One region of the Stenotrophomonas sp. SAU14A_NAIMI4_8 genome, then DNA from elsewhere that is predicted to be linked to it. Evidence: predicted binding sites of a transcription regulator. Region 1 holds the regulator's gene; the other holds the start of a gene.

What was found. The regulator HrcA, encoded in region 1, represses chaperone genes, less so after heat shock. The targets are predictions, from matches to a motif close to TTNGCACTCNNNNNNNNNGAGTGCNAA.
Positions count from the first base shown of each region.
Region 2: C1930_RS17925 (co-chaperone GroES) is a predicted target of HrcA. The motif match lies at 11,666-11,692, and genes of this name have one in related genera.

Region 1 is NZ_CP025999.1:1,790,579-1,806,051, reverse strand. It holds gene C1930_RS08435 (YigZ family protein) at 1-16, shown strand, start outside; gene C1930_RS08430 (ABC transporter transmembrane domain-containing protein) at 9-1,781, shown strand; gene C1930_RS08425 (hypothetical protein) at 1,852-2,046, shown strand; gene C1930_RS08420 (prephenate dehydrogenase) at 2,253-3,377, opposite strand; gene pdxY (pyridoxal kinase) at 3,374-4,282, opposite strand; gene C1930_RS08410 (MFS transporter) at 4,925-6,124, opposite strand; gene C1930_RS08405 (helix-turn-helix transcriptional regulator) at 6,197-6,994, shown strand; gene dnaJ (molecular chaperone DnaJ) at 7,145-8,272, opposite strand; gene dnaK (molecular chaperone DnaK) at 8,427-10,349, opposite strand; gene grpE (nucleotide exchange factor GrpE) at 10,537-11,052, opposite strand; gene hrcA (heat-inducible transcriptional repressor HrcA) at 11,116-12,180, opposite strand; gene recN (DNA repair protein RecN) at 12,296-13,972, shown strand; gene C1930_RS08375 (LysR family transcriptional regulator) at 14,046-14,963, opposite strand; gene C1930_RS08370 (SGNH/GDSL hydrolase family protein) at 15,057-15,473, shown strand, end outside.
Region 2 is NZ_CP025999.1:3,968,417-3,983,889, reverse strand. It holds gene C1930_RS17960 (arylamine N-acetyltransferase) at 1-427, opposite strand, end outside; gene C1930_RS17955 (methyl-accepting chemotaxis protein) at 629-3,166, shown strand; gene C1930_RS17950 (sulfite reductase flavoprotein subunit alpha) at 3,230-5,761, opposite strand; gene C1930_RS17945 (TlpA disulfide reductase family protein) at 6,286-6,843, opposite strand; gene C1930_RS17940 (protein-disulfide reductase DsbD domain-containing protein) at 6,840-9,215, opposite strand; gene cutA (divalent-cation tolerance protein CutA) at 9,212-9,550, opposite strand; gene C1930_RS17930 (endonuclease) at 9,625-11,427, opposite strand; gene C1930_RS17925 (co-chaperone GroES) at 11,739-12,026, shown strand; gene groL (chaperonin GroEL) at 12,110-13,759, shown strand; gene C1930_RS17915 (DUF6445 family protein) at 13,921-14,532, shown strand; gene C1930_RS17910 (serine hydrolase domain-containing protein) at 14,561-15,473, opposite strand, start outside.

The DNA.
Region 1 (15,473 bases):
CGACCTGCATGACTGACAAGGACGACGCCACCGCCTCGACCCCGCCGCTGCGCCGCCTGGGCAGCCTGCGCACGCTGTGGCCCTTCGTGCGTCGCCACCGCGGCCTGTTCAGTGCCTGGCTGGTGGCGCTGGCCATCTCCTCGGCGGCCACGCTCAGCCTGCCGCCGGCGGTCAAGCAGATGATCGACCATGGTTTCAGCAGCGGCGGCCAGATCAACCGCGCCTTCGCCCTGTTGATGCTGGTGGCCGTGGTGATGGCCCTGGCCACTGCCGCACGCTTCTACTTTGTATCGCTGCTGGGCGAAAAAGTGGTGGCCGACCTGCGCAGCAAGCTGTACGCACACCTGATCCAGCTGGGCGCCGGTTTCCACGACCGCAGCCGCAGCGGCGAACTGGTCTCGCGGCTGACCGCCGACAGCGAGCTGCTGCGCAGCGTGGTCGGCTCCACCATGTCCGTCGCCCTGCGCAGCAGCGTGACCGTGGTCGGCAGCCTGGGCATGCTGTTCGTCACCAGCCCACGGCTGGCCGCATGGTCACTGCTGGGCATTCCGCTGGCGGTGCTGCCGATCATCATCGGCGCACGCAAGCTGCGCACGGTGGCGCGCAACAGCCAGGACCGCATTGCCGATGCCAACAGCCTGGCCAGCGAAACCCTGGGCGCGGTGCGCACGGTGCAGGCGCATGCACGCGAGCCATACGAACGCGGCCGCTTCGACCACGCACTGGCCGATGCCATCGGTGCCGCGCGCCGGCGCATCGGTGCGCAGTCGCTGGTCACCGCCAGCGCCATCCTGCTGATCTTCGGCGCCATCGTGGGTGTGCTGTGGCTCGGCGCCCACGATGTCATCGCCGGCCGCCTCAGCGCCGGCACCTTGGGCCAGTTCGTGCTGTATGCCCTGATCGGTGGCGGTTCGGTGGGCGCGCTGGCCGAAGTGTGGAACGAACTGCAGCGTGCCGCCGGCGGCATGGGCCGCATTGGCGAGCTGCTGCAGGAAGACATCGAAATCCGCGCGCCCGCGCAGCCGCGTGCGCTGCCGCAGCCGCTGCGCGGCGAGATCCAGTTCAACGATGTGGTGTTCCACTACCCGCAGCGGCCTGACCAGGCCGCACTGGACCACTTCAGCATGCACGTGCGCCCCGGCGAAACCGTGGCCCTGGTCGGTCCCTCCGGCGCCGGCAAGAGTACGGTGCTGTCGATGCTGCTGCGCTTCCACGACCCCGAACAGGGCCGCGTCTGCGTGGACGGCATCGACGTGCGCGAAACCGACCCGGCCGCGCTGCGCGCGCAGTTGGCACTGGTGCCGCAGCAGCCCACGCTGTTCGCTGCCAGCGCGCGCGACAACATCCGTTACGGCCGCCTGCAGGCCAGCGATGCCGAGGTGGAAGACGCCGCCCGCGCCGCCGAAGCCGATGCCTTCCTGCGCGCCCTGCCGCAGGGTTACGACAGCGAACTGGGCGAGCGCGGTGCCCGCCTTTCCGGCGGCCAGCAGCAGCGCGTAGCCATTGCCCGTGCGTTGTTGAAGGATGCACCGATCCTGCTGCTGGACGAAGCCACCAGCGCGCTGGACGCGCAGAGCGAACATGGCGTACAGCAGGCACTGGAACGCCTGATGGCCGGGCGGACCACGCTGGTGATCGCACATCGCCTGGCCACCGTGCTCAAGGCCGATCGCATCGTGGTGATGGACCACGGCCGCATCGTGGCCGAAGGCACCCATGCGCAGCTGTTGGCCGAAGGCGGCCTGTACGCTGAACTGGCGCGCCTGCAGTTCATCGATTGATGACGCCCCGCTAACGGGGGGCAGCCCACGCTGGAATCGCAGCGAACCGGCTGCATGCAGGAGCTGGGCGATGTCGTTCCGTCAGTTTCCCGCCGTGGACAGCCACGGCGAAACCCATGTCATCATCGAATTCAAGCCCGATGCCGATGGCAGCGGGCATGCGTCCGAAGCCACCCCGCGCTACGAACTGGACGATGGCCGGCACCTGGTACGCAACGGCCGCGAATTCACCACCACCGGTGGCGAACTGCACCTGACGATCTGATCGGGCCGCCCGGCATGGCCCGGCCCGGTGACCGGTAGATGTCGACCTTGGTCGACACGGGGGATGCGTCGAGCATGGCTCGACGCTACAAAAATGTGTGGCCAATTTTTCGCCAATCGTCTTGACAGCATTGCCTGCCAAGGGCTGCGCGCGGTTATCCACACCTTTACGCAGAAACCATCCACATCCCCTGTGGATGAATACGACTAGGCCAGCACCCGGCCGATGCCACTGGCATCCACGTCCGCCGCCGCCAGGGCGATGGCAGCGACGTCACTGCCGGCCACGAAGCCGATGCGGAAGTGCACTTCGCCGGCCGGCGTGCGCGAGGAATGGATCGACGCCAGGCTGATGCCATGCTGCTCGAACACGTTCAGCAGTTCGCGCAGCGAGCCGGGGCGATCTTCCGGCAGGTGCACCGACAGCGCGTTGCGCTCGGTCAGGTCGGCCAGCAGGTAACCCACCCGTTCGAAGGTGTAGTTGCCCGCCGCCAGCGCGGGCTCGCCGAACGCCGCGTGGTTGGCCGCCAACGACTGCTCACGGAACGCACCGCGCGCCGCATCGTCGCCCTGCCCCACCTGCTGCTGCAGGCGCTGCAGATGACCGACCAGCTTTTCCAGCATCGGCGCCACATACGGGTTGCCGAACTGGATGTCCTCGTAGATGGACGGGTTCAACGACAGGATGCGCGAAATGATCGCCGTATCCAGCTCGAAGGACGCCGAGCGATACGGCATCATCGCCGCCAGGTCACCCAACTGCGGCTGGTATTCGCGCAGCACGCCGGCTTGGGCCAGATGGGTGGCATGCACCATCGCCTGCACCAGCGCCATCATCTGGTCGTGGTGCTGCGGCGTGGCGCGCACGCACTCGGCCTGAAGGGCGCTGCACAGCGCATCCACCCACGGCTGCCACTGCTGCAGCCGCGCCTCGCAGACCACCATCACCCGGCCTTTCAGCGTGGGCGCCTTCGGCGGCGCGGTCATCGGGTGCAGCCCGACCACCTCGGCCTGCGAGGCCAGCATCGCCTGTACCGGTGCTTCCTTCACCGAGGTCACGTCCAGCCACAGGCGCCCGGCCTCGCGCCCGCCCGACTGTTCCACGTAGCGGGCAATCAGCGCCGGCGTATGCCGGATCGGTGCGGAGAACACCAGCACGTCGGCCTGTGCCAGCAGCTGCTCCGGCGAATGTGAGGTGGGGTCGGCCGGGTCGTGGCCGATCACCTGCAGCTGCATGTGCTGCTGGAAGAAACGGGTCAGCCAGCGCCCGTAGGCGCCGGCGCTGCCAACGATGCCGACCGTGCGCGGCGTGCGTGCCTGCGAAGCGGTCATGCCAGCCGTTCGGCCTGGAAGCGGGCGCCGTCGGCCAGCGCAGCCGGGGCCGCGGCAATCACATCGAACTCCTCGAAGCCCTGCGCCAGCGTCGCCTCGAGCGCCGCATGGGTGCCGGCCACGGCACGCGAGATCGCCTGCTGCATCGATTCACCACGCAGCAGGAACGACACGACCAGGGCCATCAGCACATCGCCGGTGCCGGCCACATCCACCGGCAGCAGCGGCGAGGTCCAGCGCCAGGTTTCCTCACGGCCCACGGCCAGGGTGACCAGTTCGCCCGGGTTGCCGCCAACGCTGTGCGCGATCACCCATTGCGGGCCGCGATCAAGCAGCGTGCGCGCGGCGGCAATGGCATCGGCCTCGGCCAGCGCGGGCATGCCGGTCAAGCGATTCAGCTCGAAGGCATTGGGCGTGACCAGCCAGGCGTGCGGCAGCAGCCGTTCGGCGAAGATGGCTTCCAGCCCCGGCTCCACGTAGGGACCGGTATGGGTATCGCCGATCACCGGGTCCAGGCAGTAGCGCAGTTGCGGGCAGGCGGGCAGCAGGGTGTCCAGCCAGTCGGCGAACGCCGCGCCATTGGCGGCGCTGCCGAAGTAGCCCGAGACCAGCATCTTCGCCCGTTTCGGCAGGCCACGTTCGGCGGCACCTTGCAGCAGGTCGGCGAACCAGTCAGCGGGCAGCACGCGGCCGCGGGTGGTGTCGTAGAACGGCGCGTTGCTGAGCAGGACGGTCGGCACTTCGGCCACGCGAAGGCCCAGCGCACGCATCGGCGGCACCGCGGCGCTGTTGCCGGCGTGGCCGTAGACCAGTTGCGACTGGACCGAAATGACGTCGATCGGCGAGGGCCCGTCGGGCCGCTGGCGACGACCGTGGAGCAAGTGGTTTTCGAGGGATTCGCTCATCCCCGCATTCTACGCCCAAGGGAGTTTTCGGCAGGGCTTGCAGCCCTGCACCTGCTTCAAAGCAACGGCAACAGCCAAAGCAACAGCAACAGCCGCATTCCGGGGGATGGCGGGGCGGTGTGGGTGGGCAGGACACGCCGTGAATCCATCCATGGAGGCTCGTAGGCGCCATCCATGGCGCCTGCGGTCCTGCCCACCCACACCGCCCCACCTCTCACACATTCCGCGTGCTGTTGGTCGGCACATCTGTCGGATATCGAAGGAATTCATCCACGCATGGCGTGGATCTACTAAGACGCGCGGCTGTTGGTAGGTGTCGACCTTGGTCGACACAGTAGATCCACGCCATGCGTGGATGAAACCTGTCAAATATCGACATTCAAAATGGGGTCGGAGCCCGTTGCGCAGCAACGGGATCCGACCCCGTGTGGTTCCGACAGATCGCAGGAAACTGTCGAAGGCGGGGTGGGTCCGGTTGAGGGGGCGTGAGCCGCATGGATGCGGCGACCGAGCTTACAGGGACGTACTTGCAGCGTCCCCCTCAACCGGACCCACCCCGCCATCCCACGGAATGCCCGCTTTTGACGTTGACGTTGCTCCAAGCAGGTGCAGGGCTGCAAGCCCTGCAAACAACCCTCCCCCTCAGTGTGCAGCCGGCCGCGACGGTGGCAGCCAGGCGGCGACGATGCCCAGCAGCGGCAGGAACGCGGTCAACTGGTAGACGAACTCAATGCTGGTCTTGTCCGCCAGCAGGCCCAGCACCGCCGCACCCAGCCCGCCCATGCCGAAGGCAAAACCGAAGAACAACCCCGACACCATGCCGATCCGGTGCGGCATCATTTCCTGCGCATAGACCACGATGGCCGAGAACGCCGACGACAGCACGAAACCGATCAGCACCGCCAGCACCGTGGTCCACAACAGATCGGCATGCGGCAACGCCAGCGCGAACGGCGCCACGCCCAGGATCGAGGCCCAGATGATCGGCTTGCGGCCAATGCGGTCACCCAGCGGCCCGCCCAGGAAGCCACCCGCCGCCGATGCCACCAGGAACGCGAACAGATGCAGCTGCGCCTGCGCCACCGGAATTCCGAAATGGTGGATCAGATAGAAGGTGAAGTAGCTGCCGATGCTGGCCATGTAGAAGTACTTGCTGAAGATCAGCACCAGCAGGATGGCCATCACCCGCGCCACCGTGCGCCGGGGATGACGCGGGGCGACCGGGCCCTGCCCGGCCGGCCGCGGCGTACCCAAGTGCAACGCGTACCAGCGGCTGACATAGGTCAGCAGGGCAATGCCGATCAGCGCCGCGCCGGCAAACCACGAGGCGGCGTGCTGGCCGTACGGCACGATCACCGCCGCGGCGATCAGCGGGCCCAGCGCGGTACCGAAATTGCCGCCGACCTGGAACACCGATTGCGCGAAGCCATGACGGCCGCCCGACGCCAGGCGCGCGATGCGTGAGGCTTCCGGGTGGAAGATGGCCGAGCCGACGCCCACCAGCGCCGCGGCCAGCAGCACCATGGCGTAGTTCGGTGCGAAGCCCAGCAGCAGCATGCCGCACAGGGTCGAGGCCATGCCGATCGGCAGCGAATACGGCGCCGGCTTGCGGTCGGTGGCCAGGCCCACCAGCGGCTGGAAGATCGACGCAGTCAGCTGATAGGTGAGCGTGATCAGGCCGATCTGGGTGAAGCTGAGGTTGAAACCGCCCTTGATGACCGGATAGATGGCCAGGATCAGCGACTGCATCATGTCGTTGACCACGTGGGAGGTGGAAATCGCCGCCAGCACGCCCGGGGACGTGCTGCGGGTGCGTGGAACCGGGGAAGCCAGGCTGGACATGGTGCGCAGTCAGGATGGGGCGAGCCACGCATGCTACGGTGCCCGTCCCTTCCCTTCCGCCGCGTTCTGGTCATGCCATATCGCAAAAAGGACACCCCCTGCGCGATCCGGGAGTCCGCGCCCTGGAACGAGGTGCCCGGCCACCGGCCGGTGACCTGCCGGGTGAAGGACTATCCCGCCGGCACCCGGGTGTCGCCGCACCGGCATCGCCGCCACCAGCTGGTCTATGCCATGTCGGGCCTGATGGTGGTGCGCTCGGAAGTGGGCCGCTGGGTGGTACCGTCCACCCGCGCGATCTGGATGCCGGCCGGCATGGCGCACGGGGTGGACTGCATTGCCGATGTGCACATGCGCAGCCTGTATATCGATCCTGCCTTCGCCCCGCAGCTGGCCACCGAACCGTTCGCGGTGCAGGTGGCGCCACTGCTGCGCGAACTGCTGCACGCGGCCAGCCAGATCCAGGGCGAGCACGAAGACGACAGCCGCGACGGCCGCGTGGTGCGCCTGCTGCTGGACGAACTGCATCGCATGGATGTGCTGCCGCTGCACCTGCCAACGCCGGCCGACCCGCGCCTGCAGCGCATCTGCCAGCACATCCAGAAGCACCCCGGCGACGAGGCCACGCTGCAGGACTGGGCGCAGGCGCTGGCGGTGGACGTGAAAACCATCCAGCGCCATTTCGCCAGCGAGCTGGGCATGACCTTCGGCCAATGGCGGCAGCAGGCCCGCCTGCTGGCGGCGATGGAGCGCCTGGCGGTGGGCGAAAAGGTGATCGATGTGGCGCTGGCGATGGGCTATGACAGCCCCAGCGCGTTCACCAGCATGTTCAAGCGGCAGCTGGGGCAGACGCCGGCGGCGTTTTTCCGTTGATCCCTCGAACCACATCCACGCATGGCGTGGATCTACCTGAGAACAGTCCCCTGGTAGCGCCGGGCCATGCCCGGCGGAATGCGTGCGATGTCCACAAACAGAAACGCCGGGCATGGCCCGGCGTTACCGTTCACCGTCTGCGGTGAATCCTCAGGACGTCATCCGGTCCCAGAAGCCCTTTACACCGTCCATGAAGGTGGCCGACTTCGGCGAGTGCTTGCGCGCGTCTTCGCCGTTGAAGGTTGCCTCGAACTGCTCCAGCAGCTTGCGCTGGTCGGCGGTCAGGTTCACCGGGGTTTCCACCACCACGCGGCAGTACAGGTCGCCTTCGCTGCGGCTGCGCACCGAACGCACGCCCTTGCCGCGCAGGCGGAACAGCTTGCCGGTCTGGGTTTCGGCCGGAATGCGGATTTCCGCTTCGCCGCCCAGGGTGGCCACGCGCACGGTATCGCCCAGCGCGGCCTGCGAAATGCGGATCGGCACTTCGCAGTGCAGGTCGTCGCCGTCGCGCTGGAAGATCGCATGCTCGCGCACGCGCACTTCCACGTACAGGTCGCCCGGCGGCGTACCGGCCGGACCGGCTTCGCCTTCGCCGGACAGGCGGATACGGTCACCGGTATCGACGCCGGCCGGCACCTTCACCGACAGCACCTTGTCTTCTTCCACCCGGCCGTTGCCGTGGCAGGTCTTGCACGGCTTGGCGATGATCTGGCCGCGGCCGTTGCAGTTGTGGCAGGCCTGCTGCATGGCGAAGATGCCGCGCTGGATGCGCACCTGGCCACGGCCATGGCAGACGTTGCAGGTCTCGACCTTGCCGTCTTCCGAGCCACTGCCATCGCAGTCGCCGCACTCGGCCAGGGTCGGAATCTCGATGCGGCGCTCGACGCCACGCACCGCTTCTTCCAGGTCCAGCTCCATCACGTAGCCGATGTCGGCACCGCGACGGGCCTGGCGCGGGCCCGCACCGCCGCCACCGAAAATATTGCCGAAGATATCGCCGAAGATATCGTTCATGTCCGGGCCGCCCGGACCACCGCCACCGCCCATGCCGTGCTCGAACGCGGCGTGGCCGTGGGCATCGTACATGCGGCGCTTGTTGCCGTCGGACAGCGTTTCGTAGGCTTCCTTGCACTCCTTGAAGGAGGCTTCGGCCGCCGCATCACCCGGGTTGCGGTCCGGATGGAATTTCATCGCGCAGCGACGGTAGGCCTTCTTCAGCTCTTCGTCGGTGGCGGTGCGGGCAACGCCCAGCACTTCGTAGTAATCGCGCTTGCTCATAGGGTGGATCAGCTTCCGGAAAGTCGGGATTCGTCAAAGCGGAAGAGCGGAACCAGGTCCGCTCTTGCGTCGGGCGCCCCGACACGCCGGGTGGCGGTCAGGACCCTGATGCGACAACGGGACGCTGCCAGGCAGCGCCCCGTGTCGGTCCGGATCAGGACTTCTTGTCGTCCTTGACTTCGGTGAACTCGGCGTCCACCACGTCGTCCTGCGCCTTGCCCGCGTTGCCGGCGTCGGCACCCGGGGCACCGCCCTGGTCGGCCGAAGCAGCGGCGAACAGCGCCTGGCCGGCTTCTTCCAGCACCTTCGACTTGGCTTCGATCTGTGCCTTGTCGTCGCCCTTCATCGCGGTTTCCAGATCGGCCAGGGCCGCTTCCACCTTGCCGATGACATCGCCGCCCACCTTGCTGCCGTGCTCGGTGATGGCGCTGCGGGTGCCGTGGATCAGGGCATCGGCCTGGTTACGGGCCTGCACCAGTTCCTGGAACTTCTTGTCTTCTTCGCGGTTGGCTTCGGCATCGGCCACCATGCGCGCGATTTCTTCCTCGGACAGACCCGAACCGGCCTTGATCTCGACCTTCTGTTCCTTGTTGGTCTTCTTGTCCTTGGCCGACACGTGCAGGATGCCGTTGGCGTCGATGTCGAAGGACACTTCCACCTGCGGCAGGCCTCGCGGGGCCGGCTCGATGCCGGACAGGTCGAACTTGGCCAGCGACTTGTTGAAGCGGGCCTGTTCGCGCTCACCCTGCAGCACGTGCACGGTCACGGCCGACTGGTTGTCCTCGGCGGTGGAGAACACCTGCGAAGCCTTGGTCGGGATGGTGGTGTTCTTTTCGATGATCTTGGTGAACACGCCGCCCATGGTTTCGATGCCCAGCGACAGCGGGGTCACGTCCAGCAGCAGCACGTCCTTCACGTCGCCGCCCAGCACGCCGCCCTGGATCGCCGCACCCAGTGCCACGGCTTCGTCCGGGTTGACGTCCTTGCGCGGTTCCTTGCCGAAGAACTCGGTCACCGCCTGCTGCACCTTCGGCATGCGGGTCTGGCCACCGACCAGGATCACTTCACTGATGTCGCTCGAACGCAGGCCGGCATCGTTCAGGGCCACGCGGCACGGCTCGATCGACTTCTTGATCAGGTCTTCCACCAGCGCTTCCAGCTTGGCGCGGGTCAGCTTGATGTTCAGGTGCTTCGGACCGGAGGCGTCGGCCGTGACGTACGGCAGGTTCACTTCGGTCTGCTGGGCGCTGGACAGCTCGATCTTGGCGCGCTCGGCGGCGTCCTTCAGGCGCTGCAGGGCCAGCGGATCCTTGCGCAGGTCGATGCCCTGGTCCTTGTTGAACTCTTCAACCAGGTATTCGATGACGCGGTTGTCGAAGTCTTCGCCGCCCAGGAAGGTGTCGCCGTTGGTGGCCAGCACTTCGAACTGCTTTTCACCATCGACGTTGGCGATTTCGATCACCGAGACGTCGAAGGTGCCGCCGCCCAGGTCGTACACCACGATCTTGCGATCCTTGTTGTCACCCTTGTCCAGGCCATAGGCCAGCGCGGCCGCGGTGGGCTCGTTGATGATGCGCTTGACGTCCAGACCGGCGATGCGGCCGGCGTCCTTGGTCGCCTGGCGCTGGCTGTCGTTGAAGTAGGCCGGCACGGTGATGACCGCTTCGGTGACCTTCTCACCGAGGAAGTCCTCGGCGGTCTTCTTCATCTTTTCCAGCACCTTGGCCGAGATTTCCTGCGGGGCCATCTTCTTGCCGTCGCTGGTGGCCACCCAGGCATCGCCATTGTCATGGGCCAGGATGCTGTACGGGACGTGGGCGATGTCCTTCTGCACTTCGGCGTCGGTGAACTTGCGGCCGATCAGGCGCTTCACCGCGTAGAAGGTGTTCTTGGGGTTGGTCACGGCCTGGCGCTTGGCCGAGGCACCGACCAGCACTTCGCCGTCCTTGGTGTAGGCGACGATCGACGGGGTGGTGCGATCGCCTTCCGAATTCTCGATGACGCGGGCCTTGCCGCCGTCCATGATCGCCACGCACGAGTTGGTGGTGCCGAGGTCGATACCAATGATCTTGCCCATGGGGGAGACTCCTGAAGAATGCTTGTTGGGTTCAGTCCGGCCGTTGTGCCGGTGGATGAATGGGATGTGGGGGAGGCTCGTGGAACATTCAAGCCATCCCCCGAACGCTGTGTTCAGCGCCTGGAAAACATTGCGGGGGCGGGTAGCGCCGGGCCATGCCCGGCGGCCGTTCGCCTCGGACGCCGGGTCAGTCGGCGGCCACCACCACCAGCGCCGGCCGCAGCAGGCGCTCGTTCAGCAGGTAGCCCTTCTGGAACACGGTGACCACGCTGCCGGGGGCGGCGCCGGGGGTCGGCACCTGGCTGATGGCCTGGTGGTGTTCCGGGTTGAACGGCTGGCCGGTCGGGTCCAGCAGGACCAGGCCATTGTCGGCGGCGACCTTCAGCAGCTGCTTGTAGGTCAGCTCCAGGCCCTCGCGCAGCGGATGGGCGTCATCGCCAGCGGCCTTCAGGCCGGCATCCAGGCTGTCGAACACCGGCAGCAGCTCGCCCAGCAGCTTTTCGTTGGCGAACTTGCGGGCCTGCTCGATGTCGCGGGCCACACGCTTGCGCTGGTTGTCCAGATCGGCGCGTTCACGCAGGGCGTCGGCCTTGATCTGCTCGATCTCGGCGCGCAGGCGCTCGGTTTCGTCACTCACGCCGGCCGCAGCCGCTGCATCGGCCGCGCTCTGCTGGGATTCGATATCGGGGTTTTCGTGGTTCATGTCTGGGTCCCTGGCGGTCACAGCCCGCCTCCACCCACCCTAGTGTGGGCGGGATGCTGCGTTTCAAGCGTCGGATGTGCCCGGGGCGCGTCCGGACGGCGAAAAGGCCGCGCCCAGCACGTCGGCGGTGGCCTGCACCAGTGGAATCATGCGGTCGTAGGCCATGCGCTTGGGCCCGATCACCCCCAGCACGCCCAGCACCTGGCCATTGGCGGTATAGGGCGCGGTGACCAGCGAGACGCCCTGCAGCGGCATCATGCCGGTCTCTTCGCCAATGAAGATGCGCACGCCCGGGGCCTGGATGGTCCGTTCCAGCAGCTGCAGGATCTCGCGCTTGCTGGAAAACAGCTCGAACAGCTCGCGCAGCCGCTCCAGGTCGGACAGGTCCTGCACCCCCATCAGCCGGGTCTGCCCGGCCACCAGCATGTCGTCGGCCGGCGGCTGCAGGGCTTGCTCGGCCAGCTCGATGCTGTGCGCCAGCAGCTGCTCCAGCTCGGAACGGGCATCGCGCAGCTCCAGCAGCAGGCGGGTGCGGATCTCGGCCAGCGGCAGGCCGGCGAAATGCGCGTTCAGGTAATTGGCGACCTGTTCCAGCTGGCCCGGGGCGAAGTCCTGGCGGGTCTCGATCACCCGGTTCTGCACTTCATTGTCGGCAAACACCAGGATGGCCAGCACCCGGCGCCCGTCCAGGGCCACGAAATCGATCTGCCGGAAGGCGAACTGCTCGCGCCGCGGCGCGCTGACCACACCGACGAAATGGCTCATGGCCGACAGCAGCTCCGAAGCGCTGCCCAGCAGGGCCTGGGTGCTGCCGCCGCCGGCCAGTTCCAGGCGCAGGCGGGCCAGCTCGCCCTCGCCCGGCGGCTGCATCTGCAGCAGGCTGTCGACGAACACCCGGTAGCCATGGGCGGTTGGAATGCGCCCGGCCGAGGTATGCGGCGAGGCCAGCAGGCCCAGGTCTTCCAGGTCGCCCAGGATGTTGCGGATGGTGGCCGGACTGACTTCCAGCCCGGCCACGCGCGCCAGTGTCTGCGAGCCCACCGGCTCACCGTCCTGGATGTAACGCGCGATCAGCGTGCGCAGCAGATGGCGCGCACGCGGGGCAAGCTGGTCAGCGGAACCGTGCATGGAATCAACCTGTGAGACACGGACACTAGATAATGGCGGTGCGTCGCCTTGGCAAGTCATTGGACCACCCCGCCGCGCGTGCTAGCGTTGCGCGGCTGCAGACACCCCATTACCCATGCTCAGACATCTTTCGATCAAGGATTTCGCCGTCGTCCGCGCCACCGAACTGGAATTCGGGCCCGGCATGACTGTCGTTTCAGGCGAGACCGGCGCCGGCAAGTCGCTGATGGTCGACGCACTGGGCTTCCTGTCCGGCCTGCGCGCCGACAGCGGCGTGGTCCGCCACGGCGCCGCCCGCGCCGAGCTGTCGGCCGAATTCGCCCTGGACCAGCTGCAGGCCGCGCGCCAATGGCTGGCCGACAACGAGCTGGACGATGACGAGCAATGCCAGCTGCGGCGGGTCATCCGCGCCGATGGCGGCTCGCGCGCCTGGATCAACGGTCGCCCGGTCACCCTGGCGCAGCTGGGCGATCTGGCCGCGCACCTGGTGGAAATCCATGGCCAGCACGAACAGCAGGCGCTGCTGGCGCGGCCGTCGCAGCTGGCCCTGCTGGACGCCTTCGCCAACAACGAAGAGGCCCGCCGCCAGGTGCGCCGTACTGCCGCTACCTGGCAGGCGCTGGTGGACGAATCGCTGGCGCTGTCGCAACAGGGCGACGTCAGCGACCGCATCGGCTTCCTGGAACACCAGCTGCGCGAGCTGGACCGCGAGGATCTGGAGCCGGAATCGATTGCCGCCCTCGGCGCCAGCCACCGCCGCCAGGCCCATGCCAGCGCCCTGCTGACCGCCTGCCAGGCCGCCAGCAACCAGCTCAACGGCGACGACGGCAGTTCCGCGCTGGACCTGCTGCAGCAGGTGCGCCACGACCTGTCGCGCCTGATCGAACACGACGCGCGCCTGGGCGAGGTGGACGGCCTGATCGAGAACGCCTCGATCCAGCTGCACGAAGCCTTGTCGCTGCTGGACCGGGTGCACGACGACCTGGACGCCGACCCGGAACAGTTCGAAGAGAACGAGCGCCGCCTGGGCCGCCTGCACGACCTGGCGCGCAAGCACCGCGTGCCGATGGACGAGCTGGGCGCGCAGCGCGAGCGCATGCATGCCGAAGTGGAACAGCTGCGTGGCGCCGATGAGCGCCTGCAGCGCCTGGCCGGCGAGATCGACAAGGCCGTGGCCGCCTGGCGGGTGCAGGCCGAGGTACTGACCGCCAGCCGGCGCAAGGCCGCTGCGGAACTGTCGGCCACCACCACCGGCATCATTGCCGAGCTGGGCATGGGCGGCGGCCAGTTCCTGATCGAACTGGAACCGCAGGACGCCGGCAAGCCCGACCCGCAGGGCGCCGAGCGCGTCGAATTCCTGGTTGCCGCCAACGCCGGCCAGCCGCCGCGCGCCCTGCGCAAGGTGGCCTCCGGTGGTGAACTGTCGCGCATCTCGCTGGCCATCGAAGTGGCCGCGCTGGATCTGGACGCCGTGCCGACCATGGTGTTCGACGAAGTGGATTCGGGCATTGGCGGCGCCGTGGCCGACATCGTCGGCCAGAAGCTGCGCGCACTGGGCGAGAAGCGCCAGGTGCTGTGTGTTACCCATCTGCCCCAGGTCGCTTCCAAGGGCCACGCCCATTACCGGGTCAGCAAGGCGCCGGTGGAAGGCATGACCCAGAGCGCGGTGGAGAAGCTGGACAACAAGGCCCGCGAGGAAGAACTGGCGCGCATGCTGGGCGGGGTGGAAGTGAGCAAGGAAGCACGCGCGGCCGCGCGCAAGCTGTTGGTCGCGTCGAGCTTGCTCGGCTGAGCGCACACATCCACGCATGGCGTGGATCTACTGGGATCATCCACGCATGGCGTGGATCTACCGGGGCGTCGGGTCAGGCCAAGGGTTTGGCCAGATCCACGTGTTCCACCAGGAAATCCAGCAGCGCGCGCACCCGCAGCGGCAGGTAGCCGCCCTGCCCCACGAACACGGCGTGCACTTCTTCCAGATCGCCGGGGTTGGCCTCTTCCAGCACCGGCAGCAGACGCCCGGCAGCCAGGTCGTCGCGTACCTGGAAGGCCGCCAGCCGCGCCATGCCCAGACCGCCCAGCACCAGCTGGCGCAGCGCGTCGCCATTGCTGGCGCGCAGGTTGCCCTGGGTCGGCACCCGCACCTGCTGGCCGTCGTGCAGCAGCGGCCAGCCCTGCAGCGTCCGCGCATGGCCGATGTCCAGCCGGTTGTGTGACAGCAACGCATCGGCGTCGGCAGGCAGGCCGTGGCGGGCCGCATAGGACGGCGCCGCCACGATCATCATCCGCGTCGCGCCCAGCTGCCGCGCCACCAGGCTGGAGCTCTTCAGCGGGCCGGCGCGCACGGCCACATCGGTGCGCTGTTCCAGCAGATCGATCACCTCGTCATTCAGGCTCAGGTCCACCCCCACCTGCGGGTGTGCCTGCAGGAACACCGGCAGCAGCGGCAGCAGGAAATGGCGCCCGAACGGCACGTTGGAATTCAGCCGCAGCCGCCCGCGCGGTTCGGCGTGTGCACTGGCGCAGCGTTCGGCCTCTTCCAGGTCGGCCAGCACGCGCAGGCCGCGCTCGTAGAAGCTGCAGCCCTCCGGGGTCAACTGCAGTTGCCGGGTGGAGCGCTGCAGCAGGCGCGTGCCCAGCCGTTGTTCCAGCCGCGCCACCAGCTTGCTGACCGCCGAAGGCGTCATGTCCAGGCTGCGCGCGGCGGCGGAAAAGCCCCCGGTCTCGATCACCCGCACGAACACTTCCAGTTCGCCGGATCGGTTGATGTCGGGGCGCGCCATGGTGAATCCCGTTCACAGATGATTGTCCGTACGCAGTCTAGTTCACAGGTGGCGCAACGGCCACGCTGGCTGCCCCTTCCGAGGACGCCCGCCATGCACCGCTACCTGCTTGCCGCCGCCGCCCTGCTGTCGCTTTCCGCCCACGCGGGCCCCGCCCAGCCCCATTGGGTGGCCAGTTGGCAGGCCAGCCCGCAGCCGGTCTGGGGCGAGGACTTCCTGTTCCCCACCCTCATTCCGGCCAGCCTGCACGACCAGACCTTCCGCCAGACACTGCGCCTGAGCCTGGGCGGCAGCGCACTGCGGGTGCGCCTGAGCAATGCCCACGGCCGCCAGCCGCTGCGGATCGACCGGGCCAGCGTGGCCAGCCAGCCCGGTGCGACGCCGTTGCCGCTGGCCTTCGATGGGCAACCCGACGTCGTGATCGGCCCCGGCCAGGACCGGTTGAGCGACCCGCTGCCACTGACCACCGCCGATCAGCAGGCACTGCAGGTGAGCGTGTACGTAGCTGGA
Region 2 (15,473 bases), 2.2 Mb from region 1:
CGGCGATCTCGCGCAGGCGCAGCGGTACGGTCGGGGTCAGGCTGCCAAAGCCGGTGTCCACCAGCCAGTCCCCGTCATCCAGGCGTACCCGGATCAACAAATGGGTACGCGGGGTCAGTTCGCCATCGCTGGCCGACAGCAGCACGCGCGCGCTCAGCGGGTGGGCGTCGAAACCCAGCGCCTGCAGCAGCGCCAGGAAGGCGCCGTTGAGCTCGAAGCAGTAACCGCCGCGCTGGGCGTGCAGCAGCTTGCGCTGCACGCTGTCCAGATCGATCGGCACCGCATCGCGCAGCAGGCAGGTCAGCGTCTCGAAGGGTACGTGGGCGTTGTGGCGCTGCTGCAGCTCGGCCAGCCCAGCAAGGGTGGCAGCCGGCGCGGCCGACAGCTGCAGGCGTTGCAGGTAGCGGGGGATATCGAGCGTGGTCATCACGGCACCAGGCGGGGCATAGATCCCTACTGTGCAACCGCAACCGGGGTTGAGGTCAAGCGGCAGGGCGGTGTCATTTCCTCGTCGTCTGTGGCCGGTACAAAGACCGCGACCGCTGGTGCGGCGATGGCCGCCGAAAGAAATGCTAAAGTCCAGGCGATCCAGGCCGATACAGATGCGTCCTTCTGCCTGGAGTCTGTCATGTTGATCGCGGTGCCCCGCCTCCGGTCCCTGCGCACCCGCCTGGATGGTCTGCGCTCGGCGTTTCCTGGCGTGCTGCGCTGGCTGCAGCCGCATCGGCTCAGCGTCGCCAACAAGCTGAAAGCCACCCTGTGGGTCTGCGGCCTGGGCCTGGTGGCCATCGCTGGGGTGTATGCCTGGACCGGCCACGCCAGCGCACAGGCCGCACGCACGCAGGCCAGCTACCAGCGTGGCAGCGATCTGGCCGCAGCGCTGGCCACCCGTGTGGCCGAGGCGCGTCGCCTGCAAACACAGTATGCACGCAGTTTCGACGATGCCGACCGCAGCCAATTGCTGGTCACGCAGCAGTCGCTGCAACGCGACCTGCAGGCGCTGCGTGCGCAACCCATGGACGCTGGCCGGCGCAAGGCACTGCAGTCTCTGGCGGAGGCCGTGGACGGCTTCTCCGACGGCATCACGGCGCTGTTCGCGCGTGTTGACGAGATGGGACGGGGCGAGGCGGGTTTGGCCGCGCAGCTGCAGCAGGCTGCCGATACGCTGCAGGCGGCGGTGGCGGCGCAGCAGCGTCCCGCGCTGGAGCTGCATGTCCAGAAGATGCGCCGGCAGGAAGCGCTGCTGCTGCTCGATGGCGACTCCACCCATGCAGACCGCGCAAGCGAAGAGAAACTACCGTTCGACCTCGCCCTGGTCGGGTTGTCGGCCGATGCCCAGGAACGTCTGCGCAGCGCCATGGATGCCTATCAGGCCGCGTTGCTGGGCTATACCGCCGCGCGGGTCGGCCTGGACGTGGAAGCGCTGTCCCTGCTGGATACCGCCGCCGCCGTGGCGCCGGCAGTGGCCACGTTCCAGGAAGCACAGCGGACCGCACTGGCGCAGGTACAGTCCCGCCAGCAACGGGGCGCACGTACCATGGGCGCGTTGTTCGCCTTCACCCTCGTGCTGGTTGCGGGCGTGCTGATCACCAGTCTGGTGCTGGTCCTGCGCGCCGTACGCCGCCCGATCCAGGACACGCTGCGCTTCGCCAGCGACATCGCCGACGACCGCCTGGATACCACCCTGCGCGTGCACAACGACAGCGATGAGATCGGCCAGCTGGCACAGCGGCTGATCCACATGCAGCAGCGGCTGCGCGCACGGATCGAAGACGAGCGTGCGGTCGCGCGTGGCAATACCCGGGTGCGCCAGGCGCTGGACAGTGCACAGACCGGTTTGATGGTGATCGACGCCGAGGGCCGCGTGGCCTACGCCAACCCGGCGCTGCTGCAGCTGCTGGCGCTGCAGATCGACACCCTGGTGGGCAGTGATGCCGCGCGCCTGCATCCGGCGATGGTCCGCCTGGCCGGCGCACGCCGCCGCGAGGAGCACGAGATCGCGCATGCGGGCGTGCGCTACCAGCTGATTGCCAACGCCATTGTCGACGACGGGCACTTCCTTGGGGTGGCGGTGGAATGGCGCAGCCGTGCGCTGGAAACTCTGCTGGAAACCGAGGTGGCGGCACTGGTCGATGCCGCTGCGCACGGCGACCTGCACGGCCGCATTGCACTGGAAGGGAAGCAGGGCTTCGTACGTACCCTGTCCACCAGCATCAACCATCTTCTGGCCACCTTTGAGACCAACCTTGCCGACCTGCAGGCGCTGCTGGCGGCACTGGCGCGCGGCGACCTGAGCGTGCGCATGGAAGGCGACCTGCAAGGCGTTTTCGCACGCATGCGCGACGATGCCAATGCCACCGTTGGCCAGCTTGGGCGCATCGTCACCCGCATCCAACAGGCCACCGCGCAGCTGGATCTGGGCGTTGGCGAAATCGTGTCCGGCCACCACGATCTATCGCAACGGACTGAACAGCAGGCGGCCAACCTGGAAGAGACCGCCGCCTCCCTGCACGAGCTGACAGACACCGTTGGCCGCAACGCCGATGCCGCCGGCCGCGCCGACGCGCTGGTGCAGGGCGCGGCAGCCGTGGCGGCGCGCGGCGGCCAGGCAGTCGGTCAGGTGGTGGCAACCATGCACGGCATCAGCGCAGCCTCGCGCCGTATCGGTGACATCACCCAGTTGATCGACGGCATCGCCTTCCAGACCAACATCCTGGCACTGAACGCCGCAGTTGAAGCCGCGCGTGCTGGCGAGCAGGGCCGCAGCTTCGCAGTGGTGGCCTCGGAGGTGCGCCTGCTGGCCCAGCGCAGTGCCGAGGCGGCCAAGCAGATCAAAGGGCTGATCGAAGATTCGGTGACCCGCGTTGCCCGGGGCAATGCGTTGGCTGAGCAGGCCGGCACCACGATGGGCGATATCGTCGGCAGCGTGCAGCAGCTGGCTGAACTGCTCGCCGCCATCCGCAGCGCATCGCAGGAACAGCACGCCGGCATCGCGCAGGTGAACCAGACCATCGTGCAGATGGAATCGAGTACGCAGCGCAATGCCACTCTGGTGGAAGAGGCTGGCGCCTCCACGGCGCAGATGCAGGCACAGGTACAGGCCCTGGCCGAAGCGGTATCGGCGTTCCGCCTGCAACCGCAGCGGCGCCCACGCGCGGCCGCCTGATCGCCCTCGACGGGCAAGGCCCGGCGTTACCGGGAAGCGCCGGGCCATGCCCGGCCGATCAACTCAGTACACGTCGCGGCGGTAGCGCCCGTTCTCCAGCAGCGTTTCCACGGCATCGTCGCCCAGCGCGGCGCGCAGCACCTGGTCCACGCCTTCGGCCATGCCCTGCAGCGAACCGCAGACGTGGATCACCGCACCGCGTGCCAGCCACGCCTGCAGTTCACCGGTTGCGGCCTGCAGCCGGTGCTGCACGTAGCCGCCACCGTCGGCATCGCGCGAGAACGCCAGGTCCACGCGTGCCAGGTGGCCGTCAGCCTGCCACTGCGCAAGCTCATCGGCGAACAGCAGGTCATGCGCGCGCTGGCGCTCGCCGAACAGCAGCCAATGCCCGTGCTCGCCATCGGCCGCCGCTTCGCGCAGCAGGCTGCGCAGGCCGGCAATGCCGGTGCCGTTGCCGATCAGCACCATCGGGGTTCCGGCTACGCGCTGGAAACCGGGGTTATGGTGCGCGCGCGCGGCAATGTTTTCGCCAGGCACCGCGTGCACGGCCAGCCAGCCGGAGCCCAGGCCGGCACGCCCGGCACTGTCGTGGGTCAGGCGTACCACCAGTTCCACCACGCCATCGGCAGCACAGGAGGCGATCGAGTATTCACGGCTGGGCAGCAGCGGCAGCCCGGACAACCACAGGCAGGCGTCCTGCACCGGCATGGCCGGCTGGCCATCGGGCAGCACGCGCTCGCTGGCCAGCTGCAGCAGGGTGCGGGTCTGTCCATCCACGAGCGTGGGCTGCAGCGGGTCCAACCCGTGCGCCTGCAGTACGGCGCGTGCGTGCGCGGCGGCGTTGCGCGGTGCGATGTGCAGGATGTCGCCGGCCTTCCAGTGCTGGTTCGCGGGCGTGGCCAGGCGGATGCGCCAGATCTGCCCGCCCATGCTTCCGGGATTCAACAGCGTGCGCTCCAGCAGTTGCCAATCATGCAGCACGGTGGCCGGTGGCAGCACGCTGTCGTCGGTGTGGATGCCGGTCAACGCACCCAGCTGCAGCTGCCACTGGCGCAGCGACGCCACCGCGGCCGCATCCACGTCGATGCGGTCGAACAACGGCTGCGCGCCGTTGCGTGCCAGCCAGTCATCCACTTGCACGCCGAAGGCGCAGTAGTGCGGGTACTGGCGATCGCCCAGCGCCAGCAGGCCATAGCGCAGACTGGAAAGATCGGCCGACTGCGCGAGCAGCTGGCGGGCCGCTCGGCGCGCATTGTCCGGTGGCTCGCCATCGCCGAAGGTGCTGAGCATGAACAGCACCTGCGGCGTGTCCTGCAGCTGTTGCAGGCTGAGCCGCGCAAGCGGCAGCACCTGCACCGGATGCCCGGCCGCCTGCAGTTGGGCCGCTGCGCGCCAGGCCAGCTGTTCGGCCAGGCCGCTCTGGCTGGCGTGTACCACCCGCCACGGCGTGCCTTCGTGGGCGACGCTGGCGCCGCTGTCCGGCAGCGACTGGCGCAACGCGCGCGCGGCGCGTTGGCTGCGGCGACGGTCCAGGTACAGCATCCAGCCGGTGATGAAGAACAGGGTCATGCACAGGCTGGACAGCATGACGATCACGCGACCGGGCAGGCCGAAGAAGCTGCCCGAGTGCAGTGCGAACATGCTGGTCATCACCTTGCCGCCCGCATCCAGCTGGCCGTAAGGGCGGTGTTCCAGTACGGCGCCGGTACCCGGGTCGATCTGCAGGCTGTCCTGGGCGCGGTCGTGGCCGCCACCGCGCAGCGCCGGATCACCGGCCATCACCCGTGCGGTGATCGGCTGGCCGGCTTTGCCGGGCAGGCGCAGGTCGATGTAACCACTGCGCACGCCGGGCAGGGCGTACAGGCTTTCCTGCACCCGCGTCAGGTCCAGCGGGCCGGGCTGCACGTGGGCACGGGGGGCACTGCGGCCGTCGCCCAGCAGGCGGGTGACACCGTCGCGGTACCAGTCGAACGACCACCACAGGCCGGTCAGCACGATGACCAGGTAGACCAGCAGCACCCAGGTGCCGACCACCGAGTGCAGGCTCCACAGGAAGCTGCGTCCGCTGCGTTTCCATTCCACGGCCAGCCAGGTGCGAGGGCGCCACCACTGGCGTGGCCAGCGCAGGTAGAGGCCGGAAAGCACGAAGAACAGCAGGATGATCGCGCAGCTGCCGGTCAGCACCTTGCCGCGCTCGCCTGCGGCCAGGTGCCGGTGCAGGTCTTCGACGAAGTCGAAGAAGGCCTGGCCGCGCAGCGTGCTGAAGCGCTCACCGCTGTACGGGTCGAAGTAGACCCAGTGTTCCTTGCCGCCTTCAAAGCGCGCCACCGAGGGGCGCTGGCCGGTGGCATCCACGCGCAGACGTTGCAGGGGCCGGTCGCTGTCGGCCTGCAGCATCGGTACCAGTTCGTCCAGGCTCAGCGGCGGCTGGCCGTCGGCATGATGTTCGGCAATGCCGGCCAAGCCGGGGTTCGCAGCGCGCAGCAGCTCGTCCTCGAACGACAGCGCCGCGCCACTCAGGCCCATGATGGCCAGGATGGTGCCGGCGGTGATGCCGAGGAACCAGTGCAGCTGGAACAGGACGTTCTTGAACATCGGGAAGGGGGCCGTGGGTCTGCCGCGGCATCCCTGCGCAACAGTAAATGAGAATTAATCTCGGAATTCTCCCGGTCACGACCGGCCCTGGTCAAGGAGGGTGTTCCGGCAGGGCTGCGCCCTGCACCCGCCGAAGCAACGTCAACGTCCACGTCAAAGGCCAAAGCGGGCATTCCGTGGGATGGCGGGGTGGGTCCGGTCGAGGGGGACGCTGCAAGTACGTCCATGTAAGCTCGGTCGCCGCATCCATGCGGCTCACGCCCCCTCGACCGGACCCACCCCGCCTTCGACAGTTTTCCGCGCGCTGTTGGAACGGCACGGGGTCGGATCCCGTTGCTGCGCAACGGGCTCCGACCCCAGATCGTTCTGGATATCTGACAGATGTGTCGACCAAGGTCGACACCTACCAACAGCCGAGCGTTCGAACAGTCGCCGTTACCCACACCGCCCCGCCATCCCACGGATACCCAGCTTTTGACGTGGACGTTGCTTCGGCAGGTGCAGGGCGCAGCCCTGCAAAACCCCTATTTCACCCAGCCGGCAATCTCGCCGTGCGCGAACGGGCCCAGCTTGGCCTTGACCATGCGCCCGTCCGCGTCGAACAGCACGCTGTAGGGCAGCAGGCCCTGCGCGTTGCCCAACTGCACGCTGGCATCGCGCGGGCCCGGCGTGTCCAGCACGATGGGGTAGTGCACCGGCACCCGCTGCAGGAAATCAGCCACGCCCTCGGGGGTATCCATGGCCAGCCCCAACACCTGCACACCGGTGCTCCCCTGTGCCTGGGCGAAGCGTTGCAGCTCGGGCATTTCTTCCACGCAGGGGCCGCACCAGCTGGCCCAGACATTCACCAGCAGCGGCCGCCCGGCGAAGCGCTGGCGGATGTCCAGCGGCTGGCCCGATGGGTCGGGCAGTACCAGCGCGGGCAGGGCATCACCGGGGCGCAACGTGGGCGCGCTTGCCACAGCAGCATCGGAAGGCGCGCGCGGCGCCGTCGGCGCCGGTGTCAGCCGGTGCCCGGCCCACAGGCCCAGGCCGGCGGCCAGCACCGCTGTCCACAGCAGTGCGGGCCGCTGCCACTTCACCGCGCGGTGCGCAGCAGGGCTTCTTCCACCACTGCCTGGGTCAGCAGGGTGGGCAGCACGGTGGGCGGGGCGCCGGGGCCGTACACCACGTACAGCGGCACGCCTACGGCCTTGTGCTCTTCCAGGAAATCGGTGATCTGCGGATCGACGTTGGTGTAGTCACCGCGCATGTACACCGCATTGGTGCGGCGGAGCAGGTCCTTGAACTCCGGGCGCGACAGCACCGCACGTTCGTTGGCCTTGCAGCTCACGCACCAGTCGGCGGTCATGTTCACGAACACCACGCGGTTGTCGGCGCGCAGGCGGTCCAGCAACTGCGGCGAATACTCCACCACGTTGTCGGTGCTGGCCTGGGCGGCGCGCGCCGGCAGTGCCAGCTGGGTCACGCCCCAGACCGGCACCAGCGCGGTCAGCACCAGCAGTACGCCCAGCAGGATGCCACCGCGCTTGCTGCGCCAGCGGCTGGTTTCGAACAGCCACAGACCGCCGGTCAGCAGCAGCAGGCCACCCAGCGCCAACGCCATGCCATCCACGCCGCGCTGCTTGCCCAGCACCCACAGCAGCCACAGCGCGGCGGCGTACATCGGGAAAGCCAGCACGTGCTTCAGGGTTTCCATCCACGGGCCGGGCTTGGGCAGGCGGCGGGCCAGCGCCGGCACGAAGCCGATCAGCAGGAACGGCAGGGCCAGGCCCAGGCCCAGGAACAGGAACACCAGCATGGCCGCCACCGGCGGTGCCACGAAGGCGTAGGCCACGGCCGGGCCGAAGAACGGACCCACGCAGGCACTGCCGACCACGCAGGCCAGCACGCCGGTGAAGAAGTCACCGGCCGGGCCGCTGCGGCTGGCCAGCGACTGGCCGAAGTTGCCCACGCCACCGCCCATGGTGAACACCCCGGACAGGCTCAGGCCGACGGCGAACATCACGTAGGCCAGCGCGGCCACCACGGCCGGGTGCTGCAGCTGGAAGCCGATGCCCACCGCGTTGCCCAGCATGCGCAGGCCCACCATCGAGGCGCCGATCACCGCGAAGGCCACCAGCACGCCCAGCGTGTACCACATCGCATGGCTGCGGGCGCGCTCGGCGCTTTCACCGCTCTGTGCCAGGCTCAGGACCTTCAGCGACAGGATCGGCAGTACGCACGGCATCAGGTTCAGCACCAGGCCGCCGCCCAACGCCAGCAGCAGCACCCACAACAGCGAACTGTCGGTCTTCGGCACGGTGCCTGGCGGCTTGGTGCGCAGCGCGTTGTCCGGGCGCGCATCGGCGGCGAACGCGGTCGTGCCGGGCGCGGTGTCTGCCGCAGTGGGCGCCGGATCGTTCGGCACGGTCGGCAGCAGGCGGCGCAGCGCGCCGTCGCCGCCTTCGCGTGCGGCATCGGCCGCAGAGCCGGGCAGCGGCTGGATCACTTCGCTGCGTGCAGCGGTGGCCGACGCACTGGCGTTGACCTTGCCGGCAGGAATGGCCAGCTTCACCCGGCGGGTCATCGGCGGGTAGCAGATGCCGTCGGTCTGGCAGCCCTGGAAGGTGACCACCAGGGTGCCGTCCACCGCATCGGCGCGGCTGCGGCGCAGCGGCAGCGGCACTTCCACCTGGTTGAAGTACACCGAGACATCGCCGAAGTGTTCATCGCGGTGCGACTGCGCCTTCGGCCAGCGCGGGGTGTCGGCCAGCACGCCACTGCTGCCTTCCAGCTTCAGCGAGGTGCGGTCGCGGTACAGGTAGTAGCCCGGCGCCGGGCTGAAGCGCAGCAGCAGGGTGTTGCCGTCGCTGGCGATGGCATCGAAGGCGAACGCCTGTTCCGACGGCAGCGGCAGGGCCTGGGCCGTGCTGGCGCCGGGCAGCTGCAGGCCGCGCGCGGTGCCGGCCCCGGCCAGCGGGTTGTTGAAGGCAGGCGTGGTGCCGCTGCGCGCGGCCGGCGCTGCCGCCGCATCGCCACCGGGCAGGGTGACCTGCACCACGCGCTTCTGCGGCGGGTAGCACACGCCGGCGTCGGCGCAGCCCTGGTAGCGCACTTCCAGGCTGATCGTGCCGGCGGCATCGGTGGGCGCGCCGGGCAGGGTCGCGACCAGGCGCTGGCGGTAGGTTTCCACCTCACCGAAGAAATCGTCGTGGTGCTTGTCACCGGCCGGCATCTGCAGCGCGCCGGCATTGAAGGCGGTGTCGGCCTTCACGCTGGTGCGGTGGCGGTACAGGTAGTAGCCGGGGGCGATCTTGAACTGCAGTTGGATCTGCCCCCGTTCGGGCGCGGTGGCGGTCAGCGCGAACGCCTGGTCCACCGGCAGCAGGTCCTTCTCGTCCAGGGCGAAGGCCGGCAGGGAAAGCCACAACAGGGCGCACAGGGCGGCGCCACGCGCAAACAGAGTCTTCAAACGGTGTCCTCCCGGGTCTGCGCCCGGATCCAGTCCAGATACGCCGGCAGGCCGGCCCGGCTTTCGACCGCGATGCACTCCGGGAGTTCATACGGATGCAGGGCGACGATCCGGGCGATGGCGGCATCGACCCGGCTGGCCGTGGTCTTCACCAGCAGCTGCAGTTCGGTATCGGTGGTCACCTGGCCTTGCCAGCGGTAGGTCGAACGCGCGCCGTCCAGGCGGGTCACGCAGGCGGCCAGCTGTTCGCCCACCAGTGCGTGGGCGATGCGTTCGGCACTGTCCGCGTCGGGACAGGTGGTGAACAGCAGCAGGACGGGATCGGCGATCGACATGACCGCCGAGTATAGGGCCCCTGTCCGGCCGGGTCAGGGCCGGACAGGGGATTTGCAACTTTCTTCAACGCAGATCAGTTGGCCAGCTGGCAGGTGGCCGGCTTGGCCGAGGTGAACAGGGCCGGGGTGGCCCACTCGGGGTGGTCGATGAACGGGTTGCGGTTGCCCTGGAAGCTGTAGATCACGTCGTTGCGGGCGCGCTCGGCGTCGCTCGGCGGATCGGCCAGGTGCCAGTCGATCAGGGTGGACAGCAGGCCCATGTAGGCCGGCGAGCTGCTGGTCTTGACGATCTTGCTGCGGTCGTCGGTCAGTTCCAGGTCCGGTTCGGACTGGCCGGTGGCCGCATCCTTGCCGCCCTCATAGCGGATCGCCATGTACATCACCGCACGCGCCATGTCGCCCTTGCGCTGGCCCCAGACCTCGAAGGTGCCGGTGTTGCCGTCCGGGGTGCGCACCCAGTTGGAATTGCCCGGGTAGCCGCCGCTGCCGCCGCCCTGGCCGTTGTTGGCCTCGGTGGCGCGTTCGCCGCAGTTGCTGTCGCACTTGCCGAAGGGCTTGTTGCCGCGGTCGGCATTCCACTGCGCGTCGGTCAGGTACAGCATGTGGGTATCGGTGTACGGGGCGTACGGCAGGCCCTTGTCGCCGGTGGTGCTGGCAAAGCCCAGCGAATTCGGCCAGGTGTGCTCGCGGTTGTACTTCAGGCCGCTGCCACTGCCGGCACGGTCGGTCACCTTGGTGTAGCTGCGGTTGCGGTAGGCATCGAGGATCTTGCCGCTGTTGTTCGGGTCTTCGTCGGCGATTTCCAGGATGGTCCAGGTGCTGGTGCCCGAGCCGCTGTACGGGTAGGCGGTGTGGCCCTTGATGGTTTCATGCAGCGAGCAGCGCAGCTGGCTGGGGCTGCTGGTGTTCACCTTGGAGTAGTAGCCCTCCGGGGTGCCGGGGTTGCCGGGGTTGCCCGGGTCCGGGTTGCCGGTGGTGCTGGCCACGGTGAAGGCGATGCGGCTGTCGGCGGCCGGGTGTGCGCCCTGGCTGTCGGTGATCCGTGCGGCGCGGATGTCGAAGCGGCAGGCTTCGCCGGCCACCAGGGCGGTGTTGGTGGACAGCTTCACGGTGCGGCCGCTGGTCGGCCAGGTCAGCGGCACGCTGCCCGAACTGCCGCAGCTCAGGCTGAAGGCGCCACTGGCCAGGGTCACGGTCTCGCTGAACACCACTTCCAGATCGGCCGCGGCCGGGAAGGTGCTGCTGCCCTGCGCCGGGGTGGTGGTGCTGACCGACGGCGGGGTGTTCGGGCCCGGGGTGCCGCCACCGCCGGTGAAGGTCTGGCTGGTGTTGCAGCGGCCGAAGGTCTGGCCGGCCGATTCGGCCCAGGTGAAGTGCGCGTACTGGCTGCCGCTGCCGGTCAGCTGCAGCGAGGTGCCCGGCGCGGTGCTGTTGGTTTCGGCCACCGGAATGTTCTGGCTGGTCATGCCGGCCGCCGGGCCACCGGCCGCGGTGATCGCGCCCTCGTAGCTCAGGAACTGCACGACCTTGCCGCTGGCGTCGACCAGGGCGATGCCGTCGTTCGGCCCGTTCTGCAGGCCATTGGTCGGGTAGGTGACCACCGCGATGGTGGCGCTGCCGCAGCTGGCCGCGGTGCCGGCCGGCACCGGGTTGTTGGCGTAGACCGCCGCAGCCGACGGGTTGCTGCCGTTGTACAGGTACAGTCGGTAGGCGGACAGGTCCTCACCGGCGGTGGCGACCACTTCAATGGCCTCGCCCACGTCGCCGGCAGCGGTGCTGTCGTCGTAGTGCAGTTCGTTGATGAAGACCTCGGCCTGGGCCGGCGCGGCGGCCAGCGCCAGCAGGCAGGCGGCGGCGAGCGGGGACAGCAATCGCATCGACTACTCCTTGTGATTGGGAATGCCGGGCGAGACTAAGGCCGATCACGTGACACTTTGTCGTAACTGAACGCCAGATATCTGACACTGCGACGCCCGTCACCAAAAAACTCGGAACTTCGCCGGATCCGCGCCGCAGCGCACCGTCGAAAAATTTTGCCGCGATGGCCTTGAAAGGCCCCCGGCGGGCTCCATCTCTGTCCTGCTCCCGACCTGTCGGGCTTTTTCACGCGCAATGCTGGCAGTCACCCTGGGTGAGTGCTAAAATCGCCAGACTTTTTCAGACCAATCAATAACTTAAGAGGTCTCTCATGAGCATCAAGCCGCTGCACGACCGCGTTGTGGTCAAGCCGATCGAAGCCGACGAAATCTCCGCCGGTGGCATCGTCATTCCGGATTCGGCCAAGGAAAAGTCCACCAAGGGTGAAGTCGTGGCCGTCGGCCCGGGCAAGCCGCTGGACAACGGCAGCGTGCGCGCGCCGTCGCTGAAGGTCGGCGACAAGGTCATCTACGGCCAGTACGCCGGCAGCTCGTACAAGAGCGAAGGCGTCGAGTACAAGGTCCTGCGCGAAGACGACGTGCTCGCCGTCATCGGCTGAGCCCCGCCGCGACCTGCTGCATCCCCTGATTCCAAACACCCAGCCGCCGGGCATGGCCCGGCGCTACCAATGAGGTAACTGCAATGGCTGCCAAGGATATTCGTTTCGGTGAAGACGCCCGTTCGCGCATGGTGCGCGGCGTCAACGTTCTCGCCAATGCCGTCAAGGCCACCCTGGGCCCGAAGGGCCGCAACGTCGTGCTGGAAAAGAGCTTCGGCGCCCCGACCATCACCAAGGACGGCGTCTCCGTCGCCAAGGAAATCGAACTGGCTGACAAGTTCGAGAACATGGGCGCGCAGATGGTGAAGGAAGTCGCTTCGCGCACCAACGACGACGCTGGCGACGGCACCACCACCGCCACCGTGCTGGCCCAGGCCCTGATCCGCGAAGGTGCCAAGGCTGTTGCCGCCGGCATGAACCCGATGGACCTGAAGCGCGGTATCGACAAGGCCGTCGTGGCCGCCGTTGCCGAGCTGAAGAACATCTCCAAGCCCACCGCTGACGACAAGGCCATCGCCCAGGTCGGCACCATCTCGGCCAACTCGGACGAGTCGATCGGCCAGATCATCGCTGATGCGATGAAGGAAGTCGGCAAGGAAGGCGTGATCACCGTTGAAGAAGGCTCGGGCCTGGACAACGAGCTGGACGTGGTCAAGGGCATGCAGTTCGACCGCGGCTACCTGTCCCCGTACTTCATCAACAACCAGCAGTCGCAGACCGCTGACCTGGATGACCCGTTCATCCTGCTGCACGACAAGAAGATCTCCAACGTGCGTGACCTGCTGCCGGTGCTGGAAGGCGTCGCCAAGGCCGGCAAGCCGCTGCTGATCGTGGCCGAAGAAGTCGAAGGCGAAGCGCTGGCCACCCTGGTGGTCAACACCATCCGTGGCATCGTCAAGGTCGTGGCCGTGAAGGCTCCGGGCTTCGGCGACCGTCGCAAGGCGATGCTGGAAGACATGGCCGTGCTGACCGGCGGCACCGTGATTTCCGAAGAAGTGGGCTTGTCGCTGGAAAAGGCCACCATCAAGGACCTGGGCCGCGCCAAGAAGGTGCAGGTTTCCAAGGAAAACACCACCATCATCGACGGCGTGGGCGACAAGGCCAACGTTGATGCACGCGTGGGCCAGATCAAGACCCAGATCCAGGACACCTCCTCCGATTACGATCGCGAGAAGCTGCAGGAACGCGTGGCCAAGCTGGCCGGCGGCGTTGCCGTGATCAAGGTCGGTGCCTCGACCGAAATCGAAATGAAGGAAAAGAAGGATCGCGTCGACGACGCCCTGCACGCTACCCGTGCAGCCGTTGAAGAAGGCGTGGTTCCGGGCGGCGGCGTGGCCCTGGTCCGTGCGGTCACCGCGCTGGCTGGCCTGAAGGGTGCCAACGAAGACCAGAACCACGGCATCCAGATCGCCCTGCGCGCGATGGAAGCCCCGCTGCGCGAAATCGTCTCCAACGCCGGTGAAGAGCCGTCGGTCATCATCAACAAGGTCAAGGAAGGCAGCGGCAGCTTCGGCTACAACGCCGCCACCGGTGAGTTCGGCGACATGCTGCAGTTCGGCATCCTGGACCCGACCAAGGTGACCCGTTCGGCGCTGCAGAACGCTGCTTCGATCGCTGGCCTGATGATCACCACCGAAGCCATGGTTGCCGAAGCTCCGAAGAAGGACGAGCCGGCCATGGGCGGCGCCGGTGGCATGGGCGGCATGGGTGGCATGGGCGGCATGGACTTCTAAGTCCACGTCTTCCCGATGCAATGAAAAACCCCGCCGCAAGGCGGGGTTTTTTTGTGGGTCCACGGCCTGCGTGGATGCGCGCACGCAAGCAGGTTCGCGCCGGCCGGTTTCATGCTGCACGCTGCCTTGCCGCCGCAACCTGCCGGCACTAGCCTCCGCGCATGCCTACTTCGTTCCTCGTCGTCGACGACTTTCTTTCCCCGTCCGATGCGCAGGGCCTGCGCCGTGCCGGCCTGGGCCTGGACTACCCCGAGCAGGATGGCGCGTTCCCGGGCCGCAATTCGCTGCAGCGCCTGGAAATGCAGGGGCTGGCCGGTGCCGCCTCGCGCCTGCTGAACGAGCCGCTGCGGCCGGTACAGCCGCTGCAGTCGCATGGGAAATTCCGCCTGACCCTGGCCAACGACGTGGGTCGGGCGCGGGTGCATACCGACCATTCGCACTGGTCGGGCATCCTCTATCTCAGCGCGCCCGAACATTGCCAGGGCGGCACCGAGTTTTTCCGCCACCGCCGCACCAACACCGACCGCCTGGCACTGAACCCGGCCGAGCTGGCCGCACTGGGCTACGCCGATGGCGCGGCCATGCACCGCGACATCATCGAGCGCGACAGCAACGATGAAAGCGCCTGGGAACCGACCATGACCATTCCCATGCGTTTCAACCGCCTGGTGCTGCTGCGCCCGTGGTTCTGGCACACCGCCGGGCCTGCCTTCGGCGACTGCGCGGAGAACGGGCGCCTGGTCTACCTGATGTTCTTCGAACAGGCCGGTTGAGGCCACGCTCATCCGGCGTGGCGCCGATCTACTTCACGAACGCCTTCGACGCACCGTATTCCCACTGCCAGGGCACGCCGGTGTCGCCCAGTACGAATGCCACCAATGCAGGGAAGGTGGCTTCGGCTCGTACATCGTTGCCCAGGACCACCACGCAGCGCTGGCGCTGTTCAAGGCAGACCAGCGTATTGCCGACGGCATCATCGTGGCCGCCCTTGTAGAAGCCCGGCCCCTGCGGGCCCCGGAAGGTCACCACGCCCAGGCCGGCCGCCAGATCGCTGCGCTGCTGCGCTGCGGGTAGCTCCGGCTGCAGCGTGGGGAACTGGCTGGCGGTGGTGATCGGCAGCTGCGGGCGCACCAGCTCCCTGCGCATCGCCGTCGACAGACCCTCGCCGCGCACGTAGCCGGCGGCGAACTGGGCCATGTCGTTGATGGTGGTGTCCATCGACCCGGCCGCACGCACGCGGCTGCGCTCATCGTGCGGTTCGGCGCTGCCCTGCTGGGTCCAGCCATCGGCCAGGTTGCCGGCAAAATCGTCGCGCCACATCATGCTGGTGCGTGGCATGCCGAAGCGGTCGAATACGCGCTGCTGCATCAGCGTGCCCACGTCCAGGCCCGGGCGCCCGCGCTCGAGCACGAACTGCAGCAGGATCAACCCCTCGCCGGAGTAGCCATAGCGGCTGCCGGGATCGAAGTGGAACTTCAAGCGGCCGTCAGGTTCTAGGAAAGCGAAGTTGGCAAATCCGCTGGCATGGTTCAGCAGCAGGCGCGGTGTCAGCTGGCGCCAGCGTGGGTCGTCGGCCAACACGGTGTAGTCGGCGTACTTACGTGTTTCGGCAGGGTAGTCCGGCAGCGGCTTGTCCAATGCCGTGGCAATGCTGGCATCCAGATCGATCACCTTCTGTTGCGCCAACTGAGCCACCAGATGGCCGAAGGCCATC